Regions from separate parts of the Micromonospora sp. CMU55-4 genome, predicted to be linked through region 1. Evidence: riboswitches for the same ligand, from Rfam matches in the RefSeq annotation. Region 1 holds a riboswitch; the other holds the start of a gene.

Region 1 (7,575 bases):
GACTCCGGTCCTGCTCAGCGCGCCCGCGACGCCGCCCCGATCCGGCCCACCGGCAGGGCGGCAGGCCCGGGTCACCGGGCGCAGCCAGCGCGCCGGCCAGACCCGCTTCTACGCGTTCCGCCGGAGCTGACCGGCAGGCCGGTTCCCGTCGCCCGCTGCCCGGGCAGGCCCCTCATCCGGGTCCTTGCCCGGGCAGCGTTTCTCCTTCCCGCCGCTCGCCCCCACCGCCGGTGTCCCTAGAGATCTTGGAAGATTTCGGCCCCTATAGGGACCATTTCCTACCAAGATCTTCCCCGACGCCGGTCGATCATGAAGTTGGCGGCGACAAAACGGGCAACCCGTGCGTGCCGTCAACTTCATGATCAACGGGGCGGGGCGGGGCAGGGCGAGGGTGGGGTCAGCCGATCAGGGGGCGGAAGGTGCCCAGGGCGATGCTTGTCGCCAGAGCGGCGGCGGCCAGGAGGGCCGATCCCACGACCAGCAGCGTGTCCGCGCCGGTGAAGCGCTGCGGGCGGGCCACGGTGCGCGGCGTACCCGCGTCGAAGCCCCGGGCGTCCATCGCGACGGCGAGCCGTGTACCGCGCCGGATCGCGCCCACCAACAGCGTGAACGCGGTCGACCCGAACAGCCGCAGCTTCGCCACCGGATTGCGGCCGGCGTCCACGCCACGGGCCCGCCGGGCCATGCTGATCATCCGCCACTCCTGCTCCAGCAGCGGCACCATCCGGAACGCGGCCAGCGCGCCGATGGCGAACCGGGCGGGCGCCTTCGCGTTCTGGATCAGCGCGTCGGCCAGGTCGGTCGGGTCGGTGGTGGCGAACACGACGATGCCGGGCAGCGCCACCGCGAGCATCCGCAGCACCAGGCCCAGCGCCGTGACGAGCACCCCTTCGGTGACCAGGACCGGCCCGGCCTGGAGCAGCACCGGGCCGGAACGGTCGGCCGCGAAGAGCACAAGCGTGACCAGGATGCCGACGGCACCGGCGAGCAGCGGCCAGGCGCGGCGGGCCAGCACCCGGTAGCGGACGCCGAACAGCGGCAGCACCGCGAGTTCGACGGCGATGGCGACGGCCGGGGCCACCGGATCGAGCGTCGCCACCAGGATCAGCGTGAACACCATCGCGGCGGCCAGCTTCGCCACCGGGTTGCGCCGGGCCAGCGGAGCGCCCGGCGCGGCGACCGGTTCGACGTTGATCACGAGGACGCCCCCAGGGTGAGCGTCCGGTCGGCCAGCGCGGCAACGAAGTCCTCGTCGTGGGTCACCGCCACCACGCCGTGCCCGGCGTCGCGCAGCTCGGCGAGCAGGTCGATCAGTTCCAGCCACGTGCGCCGGTCCTGGCCGAACGTGGGCTCGTCGCAGATCAGCAGGCGGGGCGCGGTGGCCAGGGCCGTCGCCACGCTCAGCCGCCGCGCCTCGCCACCCGAGAGGGTGTACGGGTTGGCGCCGGCCAGCCGGTCCAGCCGCAGCCGCTCCAGCAGGGCGTCCACTGTGGCGCTGACCGCTGCCTGGGGCTGCCCGGTGCGGCGCGGGCCGAGCGCCAGCTCGTCGCGGACGGTGGCGGTGACGAACTGGTGTTCCGGGTCCTGGAACACCGAGCCGATCCGGCGTACCAGCGCGGGCGCCCGCCAGCGGTGCGGGGGAGTGCGCGCGTCCCGCCCGGCCAGTTCCGCCGACGCGGTGACGCCGCCCGTGCCGGGTTTCAGCAGGCCGCCCAGGAGCAGCGCCAGCGTGGACTTGCCGGCCCCGTTGGGGCCGAGGACGGCGAGCGCCTCGCCGGCGCGTACCCGAAGATCGGTGGGGTCGAGCCGGGGCGGCAGGCCGAGCCGCTCCGCGGTGAGCAGCACGTCGCCGGGCGGCGTGGTGGCGTGCCGGGGTGGCGTGACGTGGCCGGGCACCCAGACCCCGGCGGCGGCCAGCGCGTCGCCGTGCGCGGCGAAGACCGCAGCGGGCGGCCCGTCGGCGCGCACCCCGCCGCCCGGTTCCAGCACCACCACGCGGTCGACCAGCGGCAGCGCCTCGGTGACCCGGTGCTCCACCAGGACCATCGTGGTGTCCGGGTCGAGCGCGTTCGCGACGGCCCGGCGGATCAGCGCGGCGCCGGCCGGGTCGAGGTTGGCGGTGGGCTCGTCGAGCAGCAGCAGTCCGGGGCGCAGCGCGAGCGTGCCGGCCAGGGCGAGCCGCTGCTGCTCGCCGCCGCTGAGCGCGGCGGTCGGCCGGTCCCGGTCGTACGGGAAGCCGACCCGGCGCAGCGCCTCGTCGACGCGGGGCCAGATCTCCCCGGCGGGCACGCCCCGGTTCTCCAGCCCGAACGCCACGTCGTCGCCGGAGCGGGCCATGACGAGCTGGGTCTGCGGATCCTGGAAGACGATGCCGACGCGCTCGCGGGCCTTGCGCGGGTCCAGCCCGTCGATCTCGACGGTGCCCTCCTGCTCGCCGGAGTCCTCCGGCAGCAGCCCGGCCAGCGCCGCCAGCAGCGTGCTCTTACCGGCGCCGGAGGGTCCGAGCAGCAGCACCCGCTCGCCGCTCTCCACGCGCAGATCCACCCCGCGCAGAGCCCAGCGTTTCCGTCCCCCGTGCCGCCACCCGAACCCCCGCAGCACCACCCCGCTCACCGCCCACCACCCCCTCTCCCGGCCCAGCCTGCGTGATCAAGGAGTTCGCGTCCGGAAAACCGTGCCCGGCGGACGCAAACTCCTTGATCACCGGGGCGGGGCGAGGCGAGGCGAGCCTCAGACCAGGGCGCGGTCGCGGCCGGCGGGGAAGCGGTCCAGGACGCCGGTGTTCGCCAGCGCGCGGGTGAGGGCCACCGCACCCAGGCCGGCCACCAGCAGACAGCTGAGCACGCCGAACGCGATGTAGGGCAGCCGGAACGTCGTCCAGCTCGTGCCGGGGTACCAGTAGAGAGCGTCGAACAGCGTGGCGAAGAGGCCGCCGCACGCGCCGGCGAGCGCCGCCGTGAGCGGCCGGTGGAGGCGGTACCGGGTGGCCGCGAAGACCGCCTCGACGCCCAGGCCCTGCACCGCGCCCTGGAGGATCGCCATCGCACCGTAGGGGGAGCCGAGCAGCACCGAGACGGCCGAGGCGACGGTCTCGGTGAGCAGCGCCGCCCCCGGCTTGCGGACGATGAGCGCGCTCAGCACGGCCGGGATGAGCCAGACGCCGTACATGACCGACTGGAGCGGGGCGAAGAAGGCGAACGGCCCGTCGCTGCCCTTCCAGAGGATGTTCCAGAGCTGGAACACGACGCCGAAGGTGACGGCGATGACCGAGGCGACGACGATGTCGACGGTACGCCAGCGGTTGCTGTCGGTGTGGTTCACGGTTGGCTCCCAGTTCGTCGAGGTGAACCAGGAGAAGACGCACGCCGCGCCCGGTGGTCACCGGACGGCGACGCGGCTGGAGGTCGACCGAACTCCCTGCGCTGGCATTACCCAGATCAGGTTCGAGGGTCTGCGGGCACCGGCCCGCACTCTCAGCGCTGTGCGCTCCCCTGTCGGATGTGAAGTTGTCTCGTCGCAGACGCTAGCACCGACCACGGGCCCCGGCCCAGCAGGGCGAGTGTCGGTATGGTGGCGATCATGCTGGTGGATGCGCGGGGACTGACGTTCGAGGTACGCGCCGGTGGCCCCGAGGGCGGTGACCCGGTCCTGCTGCTGCACGGCTTCCCGCAGCACTCCGGCGAGTGGGACGCGGTGACGCCCGCGCTGCACGCCGCCGGGCTGCGCACGTACGCGCTCGATCAGCGCGGCTACTCGCCCGGCGCGCGGCCGGCGGACGTCGGGGCGTACCGGATTCCGGAGCTGGTGGCCGACGCGGCGGCGGTGCTGGACTCCCTCGGGGTGACCCGCGCCCACGTGGTCGGCCACGACTGGGGCGCGATCGTGGCGTGGGGTCTGGCGGCGGCGCACCCGGAGCGGGTGCGGACGCTGACCGCGGTGTCGGTGCCGCACCCGGCCGCGATGGGGCACGCGCTCGCCACCGACCCGCGGCAGAAGGTCAAGTCCGCGTACATAGCGTTGTTCCGTAAGCCGGGTACGGCGGAGCGGGTGCTGCTGGCGTGGAACGGTGCCACGCTGCGCAAGCTGCTCAGCGGCGTGGGCGACGCCGGCGCGGTGGCCCGGTACGCCGAGCCGATGCGCGAGCCGGGGGCGTTGACGGCGGCGCTGAACTGGTACCGGGCGATGACCGGGGCGGACATGAAGGCGGTCGCCCCGGTCGGGGTGCCCACCACGTTCGTCTGGAGCGACAAGGACGTGGCGATCGGCCGGACGGCCGCGCAGGCGTGCGCCGCGCACGTCACAGGTGACTACCGGTTCGTGACGCTGCCCGGCGTCAGCCACTGGATCCCGGACGAGGCGCCCGGCCCGCTGGCCGAGGCGATCCTCGCCCGGTGCGCAGGAACGGAGGAGGCATGACGGTGAGCGCCGAGGCGTACCTGGCGGTGGTGACCGAGACGATCGGCCGGGTCGCCGCCGAACAGCGGCGCAACGTGGCGGACGCGGCCGACCTGATCGCGGCGGCGCTGCGCGCCGACGGCGTGGTGCACGCGTTCGGCACCGGGCACTCCGAGGCGCTGGCCATGGAGATCGCCGGTCGGGCCGGTGGGCTGGTGCCCACGAACCGGATCGCGTTGCGTGACCTGGTGCTGGTCGGCGGCGACCCGGCCGACGTGCTGGGCCCGAAGCTGGAACGCGACCCGGCGGTGGCGCACCGCCTCTACGAGCTGGCGCCGATCCGGCCGCAGGACGTGTTCGTGCTCGCCTCGAACTCGGGCGTGAACGGGGCGATGGTCGAGTTCGCGTCCATCGTGAAGGAACGCGGGCACGGGCTGGTGGCGATCACGTCGGCGCAGCACTCGGCCCGGATGACGTCGCGGCACCCGTCCGGCCGCAAGCTCGCCGACTTCGCCGACGTGGTGCTGGACAACGGCGCCCCGTACGGCGACGCCACGCTGCCGCTGCCGGGCGGCGGCGCGGTGGGCGCGGTCTCGTCGATCACCGCGGCGCTGCTGGCCCAGCAGATCGTCGCCGAGGTGGTGGCCCGGCTGGTCGCGGCGGGGGAGCGTCCGCCGGTCTACCTGTCCGCGAACATCACCGGCGGCGACGAGCACAACGCCGAGCTGGAGGCACGGTACGCGGGGCGGATCCGCCGCGGTTCCTGAACCGGTTTCGTGATCATCCGTACGGGGCACAGGCGGTCCTGCCGGTGGGCGTTCACCCGCCGGCCGTGCCGTCTCCCGGGGAGGTCCGCGAGTGTCGAAGGAATCCGAGAAGCAGCGCTGGCAGCGCAACTTCGCCGATCTGTTGCAGGAGCTGCGCGTCGCGCAGACCGGCGTGCAGATCCTGTTCGCCTTCCTGCTGACGCTGCCGTTCAGCGCCGGGTTCGACCGGACCACCGAGTTCCAGCGTGACGTCTACATCCTGGCGCTGCTGACCGCCGCCGCCTCCGCCGCGATGATCATTTCTCCGGTGGCGTTCCACCGGGCGCTGTTCCGCCAGGGACGCAAGCCGGAACTGGTCCGCTTCGCCCACCGGATGGCCACCGGCGGCCTGTTCTTCATGCTGATCGCGATGGTCAGCTCGGTCCTGCTGGTCTCCGACTTCGTGCTGGACCGGCCGATCGCGTTCCTGCTCAGCGCGCTCACCGGGCTCTGGTTCCTGATCTTCTGGGCGATCCTGCCGTTCAGCCGCCGCAACTGGGGCGACGACGACATCGACGACGAGGACGACGACCCGCAGACGCTCACCGGCGGCTGACCGTCCGCCAAATCGGACGTGCACGCGGCGCTACCCCTGGGTAACACCCGGGGGTAGCGTCGTTTTCGTCGAGCGCGTCGACGCAGCCGGACCGACGAGGAGGCAGCCGTGACCACGACACAGAACAGCCGGCCCGAGTCCCCCGACGGCGCGGGGCCGCTGCCCGGAGAGGCGGGCCAGGTCACCGAGAAGGAGGCCCGCCAGGTCGCCGAGGCGGCCCGCGAGTCGGCCTGGGACCGGCCCAGCTTCGGCAAGGAGTTGTTCCTCGGCCGGTTCCGGCTCGACCTGATCGACCCGTGGCCCCGCCCCGACCCGGCCGAGGTGGCCCGTGCCGACGAGTTCCTCGGCTCGCTGCGGGCGTACCTGGGGTCCGAGGTGGACGGTGAGGCGATCGAGCGGGACGCGCGCATCCCCGACGAGGTGTTCCACGGACTGGCCGGGCTGGGCGCGTTCGGCATGAAGATCGACCGGAAGTACGGCGGACTGGGGCTGAGCAACCTGCACTACTGCCGGGCGCTGATGCTCGTCGGCTCGGTGAACCCGGCGGTCAGCGCGCTGCTCTCCGCGCACCAGTCGATCGGCGTGCCGCAGCCGCTGAAGATGTTCGGCACACCCGAGCAGAAGGACCGGTTCCTGCCCCGGCTAGCCGCCGGTGAGGTCTCCGCGTTCCTGCTCACCGAGCCGGACGTCGGCTCCGACCCGGCCCGGCTCGCCACCACCGCCGAGCCGACGGCGGACGGCACCGGCTACCGGCTCAACGGGGTGAAACTCTGGGCCACCAACGGCACGCTCGCCACCCTGCTCGTGGTGATGGCCCGGGTGCCGGCCGGCGAGGGGCGGCGCGGCGGCATCACCGCGTTCGTGGTGGAGGGCGACAGCGACGGCATCACCGTCGAGCGGCGCAACTCCTTCGTCGGGCTGCGCGGCCTGGAGAACAGCCTCACCCGCTTCCACGACGTGTTCGTGCCGGCCGAGAACGTGATCGGCGGCGAGGGCAAGGGCCTGAAGATCGCGCTGACCACGTTGAACACCGGCCGTCTCTCGCTGCCGGCCATGTGCGTGGGCGCCGGGAAGTGGGCGCTGAACGTGGCCCGGGAGTGGGCGGCGGACCGGGTCCAGTGGGGCCGACCGGTGGCCGAGCACGAGGCGGTGGCGAAGAAACTGTCGTTCATCGCCGCCACCACGTACGGCATGGAGTCCATGCTCGACCTGTCCTGCATGCTCGCCGACGACGACCGCAACGACATCCGGATCGAGGCGGCGCTGGTCAAGCTCTACGCCAGCGAGATGGCGTGGCGGATCGCCGACGAGCTGATCCAGATCCGCGGCGGACGCGGGTACGAGACGGCCGACTCGCTCGCCGCCCGGGGCGAACGGCCCGCCGCCGTCGAGCAGCTCCTGCGTGACCTGCGGATCAACCGGATCTTCGAGGGCTCCACCGAGATCATGCACCTGCTTATCGCCCGCGAGGCGGTCGACGCGCACCTGTCGGTGGCGGGCGACATCATCGACCCGGACGCCGGGCTGGGCCGCAAGGCGAAGGCGGGCGCGCGGGCCGGCGCCTTCTACGCCAAGTGGCTGCCCACGCTCGCTGTCGGCAAGGGGCAGACGCCCGGGGCGTACCAGGAGTTCGGGCCGCTGGCCGGGCACCTGCGCCACGTCGAGCGGACCTCCCGCAAGCTGGCCCGGTCGACGTTCTACGCGATGTCCCGGTGGCAGGGGAAGATGGAGCGTAAGCAGGCGTTCCTCGGCCGGGTGGTGGACATCGGCGCGGAGCTGTTCGCGATGAGCGCGGTCTGCGTCCGGGCCTACGCCGAG
Region 2 (7,575 bases), on a different contig from region 1:
GTCCGCGCCCCACCGCGTGGCCCAGGTCAGCTTCTCCACCTCCTCGGCCACCGACGAGGTGACAGCCGAGGTGCCGATGTTCGCGTTGACCTTCACCAGGAACGCCTTGCCGATGATCGCCGGCTCGCACTCCGGGTGGTTCACGTTCAGCGGCAGCACGGCCCGCCCGGCCGCGATCTCGTCCCGCACGAATTCCGGCGACACCGACTCCCGGATCGCCACGAACTCCATCTCCGGCGTGACGATCCCGGCCCGCGCGTACGCGAGCTGAGTCGGACGGGTTCCGGCCAGCGGCGTACCGGCGCCGCGTACCGGGGCGACGTCGCCGCGCTCGGCGATCCACGGCCCGCGCAGCGCGGGCAGCCCCACCTCCGGGTCGGAGCCGGGACCGGAGGTGTCGTAGAGCCGTACCGGTGGGTTGTCCCCGGTCAGCGGCACCTCGGCGAACGGCACCCGGATGTCCGGGCGCGACCCTTCCACGTACACCTTGCGACGTGCCTGCATGACAGCCTCCCTGTCGCTCATGCGGACCAGCCGAAGTGGTCCAGCGGGCCGCGTCCCGCGCCCAGCTCCCAGGTCCGCGCGCCGGTCAGCGCGCGGGTGACGTACTCCTTGGCGGCCGCCACCGCGACCGGCACCGCGTCACCCGCGGCGAGCCGGACCGCGACGGCGGCCGAGAACGAACAGCCGGTGCCGTGGTTGTGCCGGGTGTCCACCCGGGGCGCGCGCAGCAGCCGAGTGGTTCCGCCGCCCGACAGCACGTCCACCGACTCGCCGTCGGCGTTCACGTCACCGCCGGTCACCACCACGAACGCCGGTCCGCGCGCCGCCAGCGCCTCGGCCGCCGCCACCATTTCCTCGACCGTGCCCACCGGGCCTCCGGTGAGGGCCGCGGCCTCCGCGCAGTTCGGCGTCGCCACTTCCGCGTACGGCAGGAGCCGCTCGACCGCCTCCACCACGCCGAGCCGGTGCCCACTGGTGGCAACCAGTACCGGGTCGACGACCAGGTGTGGCAGCCGCCCGGCCCGGGCCGCCTCGGCCACCGCGTCGGCGACGGCCGGGGTGCCGAGCATGCCGCTCTTCACGGCCCGCACGTCGAAGTCGCCGAGCACGCTGTCCATCTGGTCGCGCACCGTCTGCGGGGGCAGCGGCAGGACGGCGTCCACGCCCCTGGTGCTCTGCGCGGTGACAGCGGTGAGCACGCTCGTGCCGTATGCGCCGAGCGCGGCGAACGTCTTGAGGTCGGCCTGGATGCCGGCGCCTGCTCCGGAGTCGGATCCGGCGATGCTGAGAACTGTTTTCGGCGTCACTGGTCTTCTCCGGTGGTTTGACGGCTGCGGCCGATAGTGGTTGCGGTTCGGGGCTGCGGCCGACCGTGCCCACTCCGGGCGGTCAGGCTTGATCCCTCCGTGGGCACGGTCGGCCGCAGCCCTGTCGCGTGCGGGCTTGCGTCGGATCGCGCGGGGTGGGTGCGCGCCAAGTGGGTGGCCGCCTCCTGGAAGGCTCTGCCCAGCGTGGTGGCGGTTTCTCTCGGGTCGTCCGCGCGCATGATCGCGCCCAGCACGGCTACTCCGGCGGCGCCCGCCTCGACGCATGCGTGGACCTGGTCCGGGTTCTCGATGCCGCCCAGCGCGAGGACGGGCACGGGGCTGACCGCGATCAGCTCGCTCAATCCGCCCGGTCCCAACACAGGGCCGTAGCCGGGTTTTGTCTTTGTCTCGTAGAGCGGGGACAGGGTGGCGTAGTGCTCGGTGGTGAGGCGGGCCAGCTCGGCGGTGTCGTGGCAGGAGCGGCCGACCAGGCCGACGGTGGGCGGCGGGTACGGGCCGGCAGCCGGTAGGTGCACCGCGTCCCCGTCGAGCGGGTCGGGTCCGGCGACGACGAGCGTGCCGCCCGCGTCGGCGAGGATCGCGCGCAGGTCGGCGGCGAGCGCGAGGCGTTCGGGGCGCGGCAGGTCCTTCTCCCGCAGCACCACCCACCGCACTCCCCCACCCACGGCAGCCGCGACCACGTCGACGAGCGCCCCCCGGGCGACCCGCCGATCGGTCAGCAGCACGACCCCGCTCGGCCCGCCCTGGATCTTGGTACGCGGCCGCCCCTCGGGGGGCGCCTCCGTACCAAGATCCGCTACGCGTGAGGCGGTCACAGGTCGGGCCGTCCCTCGTCGGGGGTGGACGGCAGGGCGTGGAAGCGGCGGGTGATGCGGCCGGCGCCGTACGCCAGGCGGCCGGCCTCGACCGCCTGGCGCATCGCCGTGGCCATCGCGACCGGGTCGGCGGCCCGGGTCACGGCGCTGGCGAGCAGCACCGCGTCGCAGCCCAGCTCCATGGCGAGGGCGGCGTCGGAGGCGGTGCCGATGCCCGCGTCGAGCACCACCGGCACGTCGACCGCCTGTCGGATCAGCCGGATGTGGTGCGGGTTGCCGATGCCCAGCCCGGAGCCGATCGGCGACCCGGCCGGCATCACCGCCGCGCAGCCCACGTCGGCCAGCCGCCGCGCGAGCACCGGATCGTCCGACGTGTACGGCAGCACGGTGAACCCGTCCGCGACCAGCTCCTCGGCGGCGCGCAGCAGCTCCACCCCGTCGGGCAGGAGCGTGCGCTCGTCGCCGATCACCTCAAGCTTCACCCAGTCGGTGTCGAACGCCTCCCGGGCCAGGTGCGCCGTCTTCACCGCCTCCACAGCGGTACGGCAGCCGGCCGTGTTCGGCAGCAGCCGTACGCCGCACCGCTCCACCAGGTCGAGCAGGCCACCCGACCCGCCGGGTGTGGTGTCCACCCGGCGCAGCGCCAACGTCACCAGCTCGGTGCCGGAGGCACGGATCGCCGCCTCCAGCACGTGCAGGTTCGCCGCGCCACCGGTGCCCAGGATGAGCCGGGAGCCGAACCCGACCCCGCCGATCTCAAGCGTGGACATCCTGCTCACCCGCCCTGGGTGGCGCTGAGCACCTCGACCCGGTCGCCGTCGCGCAGGACGCTCGCCGACCAGCCGCCGCGCGGCACCACCTCGCCGTTCACCGCCACGGCGAGCCCGCGCTCCCGGTCGGTGACGGTGCGGACCACCTCGGCGACGGTGACGCCCTCGGGCAGCGTCCGGCCGGTGCCGTTGACGATCAGTTCCACGTGCGCTCCTTCCCGAAGCGGTCCGGGGTGAAGGGGGCGAGCGCGGGATCCGGCTCGCCGGTGACGATCAGCTCGGTGACCAGGTCGGCGGTGACCGGAGTGAGCACGATGCCGTGCCGGTGATGTCCGGTCGCGGCGAGCACACCCGGCTGCCCGGGCAGCGGCCCGATGATCGGCGCGTTGTCCGGCGTACCGGGGCGCAGCCCGGCGACTGCCTCCACCAGCTCGTACTCGACGAGTTCCGGCACCAGCTCCGTGGCGGCGTGCAGCAGTGTCAGCACGCCACCGGCGGTGACAGCGGTGTCCGCGCGCTCCTCGACCGTCGCCCCGACCACGACCTCGCCGCTGTCCCGGGGCACCAGGTAGACCGGCTCGCTGTCCGCGTACCCCCGGATCACGTGCCGGAAGCCCGGCGGACCGCCACCCGGCGCGCGCAGCCGCAGCACCTGGCCCTTCACCGGGCGGACCGGCAGGCCGGTCAGCGCCGCCGCGCCGCAGCCGGCCGCGACCACAGTGACCCGCGCGTCCACCTCGGACAGCGCGCCGACGCGCGCCGGGCGCAGCTCCACGCCGGCGCGTTCCGCGGCCGTGCGCAACGCGGCGACCAGCCGCCGCGGGTCGACCTGGTGATCACCGGGGGCCACCGCGCCGCCGCGCACGCGCGGCGCCAACGCCGGCTCGCGGTCGCGCAGCTCCGACGGGCGCAGCGGCGTGATCGGCAGTTCCAGGCCCTGCTGGTACGACCACAGCCGCCTCGCCTCGGCCAGGTCGTCGGCGGTGAGCCCGACGACGAGCGTGCCCTCGGTGCGGTAGCCGATGTCGACGCCGCTCGCCTCGGCCAGCTCGGTCGCGAAGCCGGGCCAGCGGGCGGCGGACTCGACGAGCAGCGCGGTGAGTTCGTGCTCACCGAAGTACGCCTCGGCGACCGGCGACAGCATCCCGGCGGCCACCGACGACGCGCCCGACCCAGGCCGGTCGTCGTGCACCACCACGCGCAGTCCACGCTGCGCGCACCGCCACGCGATCGCCCACCCGACAGGCCCGCCCCCCACCACCGCCACGTCGTTAAGGAAGGGCCCCCTGTTAACGCCTCCGGTAGAGGAAGGGCCCCCTGTTAACACGTCAGGGCCCGCAGCAGCTCGGCGGTGGCGTGCGCGGGATCGGCTGCCCCGCTGAGCGCGCCGACCACCGCCACCCCGTACGCCCCGGCGGCCCGCAGCTCCGGCACGCTCGCGGCGGTCACCCCGCCGATCGCGATCACCGGCGCGGTCACCGCTTCGGCGACCGCGCGTATCCCCTCGGGGCCGATCGGTTCCGGCAGGCCGGACTTGGTGGTGGTGACGTGGCACGGGCCCACGCCCAGGTAGCTCGCGCCCGCGTCCACCGCGGCCCGGGCGGTCACCGGTTCGCGGGCGGTCGCCCCGAGCACCGCGTCCGGGCCGAGCACCCGGCGCGCGGCACGCACCGGCAGGTCGTCCGCGCCGACGTGGCCACCGGCGGCGTCCACCGCGAGCGCCACGTGCAGCCGGTCGTTGACCAGGCACTGTGCTCCGTACGGCCGGCAGGCGTCGACCACCAGCCGGGCCAGCTCGTACGCCTCCCGGTCGGTGGCGTCGTCCTCCACGCGCACCTGCACGACGAGGTCTGCGCCCGCCACGGGCAGTGCGGCACGCAGCACGGCGAGCGGGTCACGCCCCGGCCGGGTGTCGGTGATGAGATGCAGTCGTCCCAGGGACAGCACGGCAACGCTCCTCCCTGCGCCGGCATTACCCGGATCAGGTTCGACGGTCGGGGGCTCCCAGCCCCCCTCTCAGCCCGGTCCGCACCGGGCTCCCGTGGGTCACTTGCGGCCTACCGTACGACGCCTCCCGCCCGTACGGAAGCCCGGGTGAGGTTTTTCCCAGGAACCAGCCGTCCGCCGGATCGGGGCAGCGGGTGACCGTCCCGTCACGACACGCTGCCTGGGTGTCCGTTCCCGCCCGTGTTCCGCGCCGCCTGGAGATCCTGCCGTTCCGGGGCAGCCGTGCCGTCTCCGAAGGGCTACTCACCTGGACGATGCTGCGCGGGCAGACCTGGATCCGCCTGCTGCCGGACGTGTACGTGCACCGGGACGGGTACCGCGCCGACGACCACCGGATGTGGTGCGAGGCGGTGGCGTTGCGCCTGCCGCCGGGTGTCGTGCTGGCAGGGCGCAGCGCCGCGTGGTTGTTCGGCGCGGACGTGCTCCCCCGCGACGCGCCGGTGACAGTACTGTTGCCGACTGCTGCGCGGCTGCGACCGCACCCACGGTTGCGGTTGGTCCGGTCACCGCTGCCGGAGCGGGACCGCACCCTCGTCGGCGGGCTGCCGGTCACCACGCCCCTTCGCACGGCGTTCGACCTGGGCCGGCAGGGCTCACTCGCCGAGGCGTTGGTCGCCGTCGAGGCGCTGCTGCGTCGCCGGGCCGTGAAGCTGCCCGCCCTGCGGGCCTACGCCGCCGCCCGGCCGGGCTGGCCGGGCGCTCCGCTGTTGCGCGAGGTGCTGGCGCTGGCCGAGCCGTTGAGCGAGTCCCCGATGGAGACTCGCCTGCGGCTGCTCCTGCTCGACGCCGGCCTCGGCCCGCTCACCGCCCAACACGAGGTACGCGCCGGTGGACGCTTCGTGGCCCGGGTGGACCTGGCCTGGCCGGCGCTCCGCATCGCGGTCGAGTACGACGGCGACCACCACCGCGAACGGGCTCACTTCCGCCGGGACGTGGCTCGCCTGAACGCGCTGCGCGCGGCCGGGTGGCTCGTGCTCCGCTTCACCGCCGACGACGTGCTACGCCGGCCCGACGCCACAGTGGCCCTGGTACGCCAGGCCTTGGCAGAACGTCGTGCCACCGAGGCGAACCACTGATCCGCGCCCGCCGCCACGAGCCTCACCCCGCTACGCCCCCGGCCCGCCACACGTCACCGCTGACCCCCATTTCGCCACCTACCACCCACCGGGCCACCCACCACCCACCGGGCCCCCGTTACGCCACCTACCACCCACCGGGCCCCCGGCTCGCCGCCCGCCACCCGTTGGGTCCCCGGTTCGCCACCCGTCGAGCCGCCCGAGACACCACGGGCGTCAGAGGCCCGCCCGCAAACACCCATCGCGTTCCACTCGTCGCCAGATCCAGCCCCAAGCGGAACGCCATGGGTGTCTCAAGGCCCTTATGACACCCATGGTGTTCCACTCGTCGTGAGCGCTGCCTGTGGGTGGCACGCCATGGGTGGCTGACGCGTGGGCGAGCCTTGATGGGGCGCAGGCCGCGCGGGCGCGCCCACAACCGAGGGCGCACAGTCCACGTGCGGGCGGAGCCGAACGCGTGGGTGAGCTGAGCGCGCGGGCAGCCCGGTGTGCGCAGGCCCAAACGGGTGAGCACACGCCCCGACGCACGAGCACACGCCCGACGTGCAAACCCGAGCGCGCCAGCACACGCCCGACGTGCAAGCCCGAGCGCGCGGGCGCGGACAGTCAGAGGATGGCGTCCAAGGCGGCCAGGTCCTCGTCGGACGGCTGCCACGTGCCGGCTTCGGCGTTCGCCTTCACCTGGTCGGGAGTGGTGGCGCCGGCGATCACGGACGTCACCGCGGGACGGGCCGCCAGGCCGCCGATGGCCACGTGCAGCATGCTGATGCCGCGCTCGGCCGCGTACGCATCGATCGCCTCGATGACGTCCCAGCGCGCGGCGGCCAGCCGCTCGGCGTACCGGCCGCCGCCGGCCAGCCGGCTACCGGCCGGGGGCGCCTCGCCACGCTTGTACTTGCCGGTGAGCAGCCCGTTGGCCAGCGGGAAGAACGGCAGCATGCCGAGGCCGAACCGCTCGCACGCCGGGATCACCTCGGCCTCCACCCCGCGTTCCACCAGCGAGTAGTGGTTCTGCGCGGAGATGAACCGGGTACGCCCCTGCGACGACGCGGTCCAGTCGGCGTCGGCGATCTGCCAGCCGGCGAAGTTGGAGTTGCCCAGGTAGCGCACCTTGCCGGCGGTCACCAGGTCGTCGAGCGCGGCGAGCGTCTCGTCGATCGGGGTGCCCGGGTCTGGCTCGTGCATCTGGTACAGGTCGATGTGGTCGGTGCCGAGCCGGCGCAGCGACGCCTCGACGGCGCGGGCGATGTAGCGGCGGGCGCCCCGGGCGTCGTGGTCCGGCCCGTTCGCGCCGTGCATGTCCATGCCGAACTTGGTGGCCACCACCACGTCGTCGCGGCGGCCTTTGAGCGCCTGGCCGAGCAGTTCCTCGGAGGCGCCCTGCGGCTCGCCGTAGATGTCGGCGGTGTCGAAGAAGTTGATCCCGGCGTCGAGGGCGGCGTCGACCACCGCCCGGGTGCCGTCGAGGTCGAGTTTGCGGCCGAAGTTGTTGCAGCCGATGCCGACCACTGACACCACGAGCCCGGAGTCGCCCAGCCGGCGATAGGTCATCTCACTCACGAGATCCACCCTATGC

The links. A riboswitch is a leader RNA that binds a small molecule or an ion and turns the genes downstream of it on or off. The one in region 1 is predicted to bind thiamine pyrophosphate.
Region 2: another riboswitch for thiamine pyrophosphate. It lies ahead of thiE (thiamine phosphate synthase); the one in region 1 lies ahead of HA073_RS29170 (ECF transporter S component).

The regions. Positions count from the first base shown of each region.
Region 1 covers NZ_JAAOLH010000026.1:29,157-36,731, forward strand. The annotation lists gene HA073_RS29155 (hypothetical protein) at 1-130, shown strand, start outside; gene HA073_RS29160 (energy-coupling factor transporter transmembrane component T) at 398-1,198, opposite strand; gene HA073_RS29165 (ABC transporter ATP-binding protein) at 1,195-2,613, opposite strand; gene HA073_RS29170 (ECF transporter S component) at 2,731-3,321, opposite strand; TPP riboswitch at 3,397-3,503, opposite strand; gene HA073_RS29175 (alpha/beta fold hydrolase) at 3,580-4,416, shown strand; gene HA073_RS29180 (sugar isomerase domain-containing protein) at 4,413-5,162, shown strand; gene HA073_RS29185 (DUF6328 family protein) at 5,254-5,757, shown strand; gene HA073_RS29190 (acyl-CoA dehydrogenase family protein) at 5,866-7,575, shown strand, end outside.
Region 2 covers NZ_JAAOLH010000010.1:132,557-140,131, forward strand. The annotation lists gene thiC (phosphomethylpyrimidine synthase ThiC) at 1-504, opposite strand, end outside; gene thiD (bifunctional hydroxymethylpyrimidine kinase/phosphomethylpyrimidine kinase) at 522-1,310, opposite strand; gene HA073_RS18775 (thiamine phosphate synthase) at 1,307-2,080, opposite strand; gene HA073_RS18780 (thiazole synthase) at 2,143-2,916, opposite strand; gene thiS (sulfur carrier protein ThiS) at 2,922-3,122, opposite strand; gene thiO (glycine oxidase ThiO) at 3,113-4,243, opposite strand; gene thiE (thiamine phosphate synthase) at 4,237-4,863, opposite strand; TPP riboswitch at 4,858-4,969, opposite strand; gene HA073_RS18800 (DUF559 domain-containing protein) at 5,088-5,999, shown strand; gene HA073_RS18805 (aldo/keto reductase) at 6,606-7,568, opposite strand.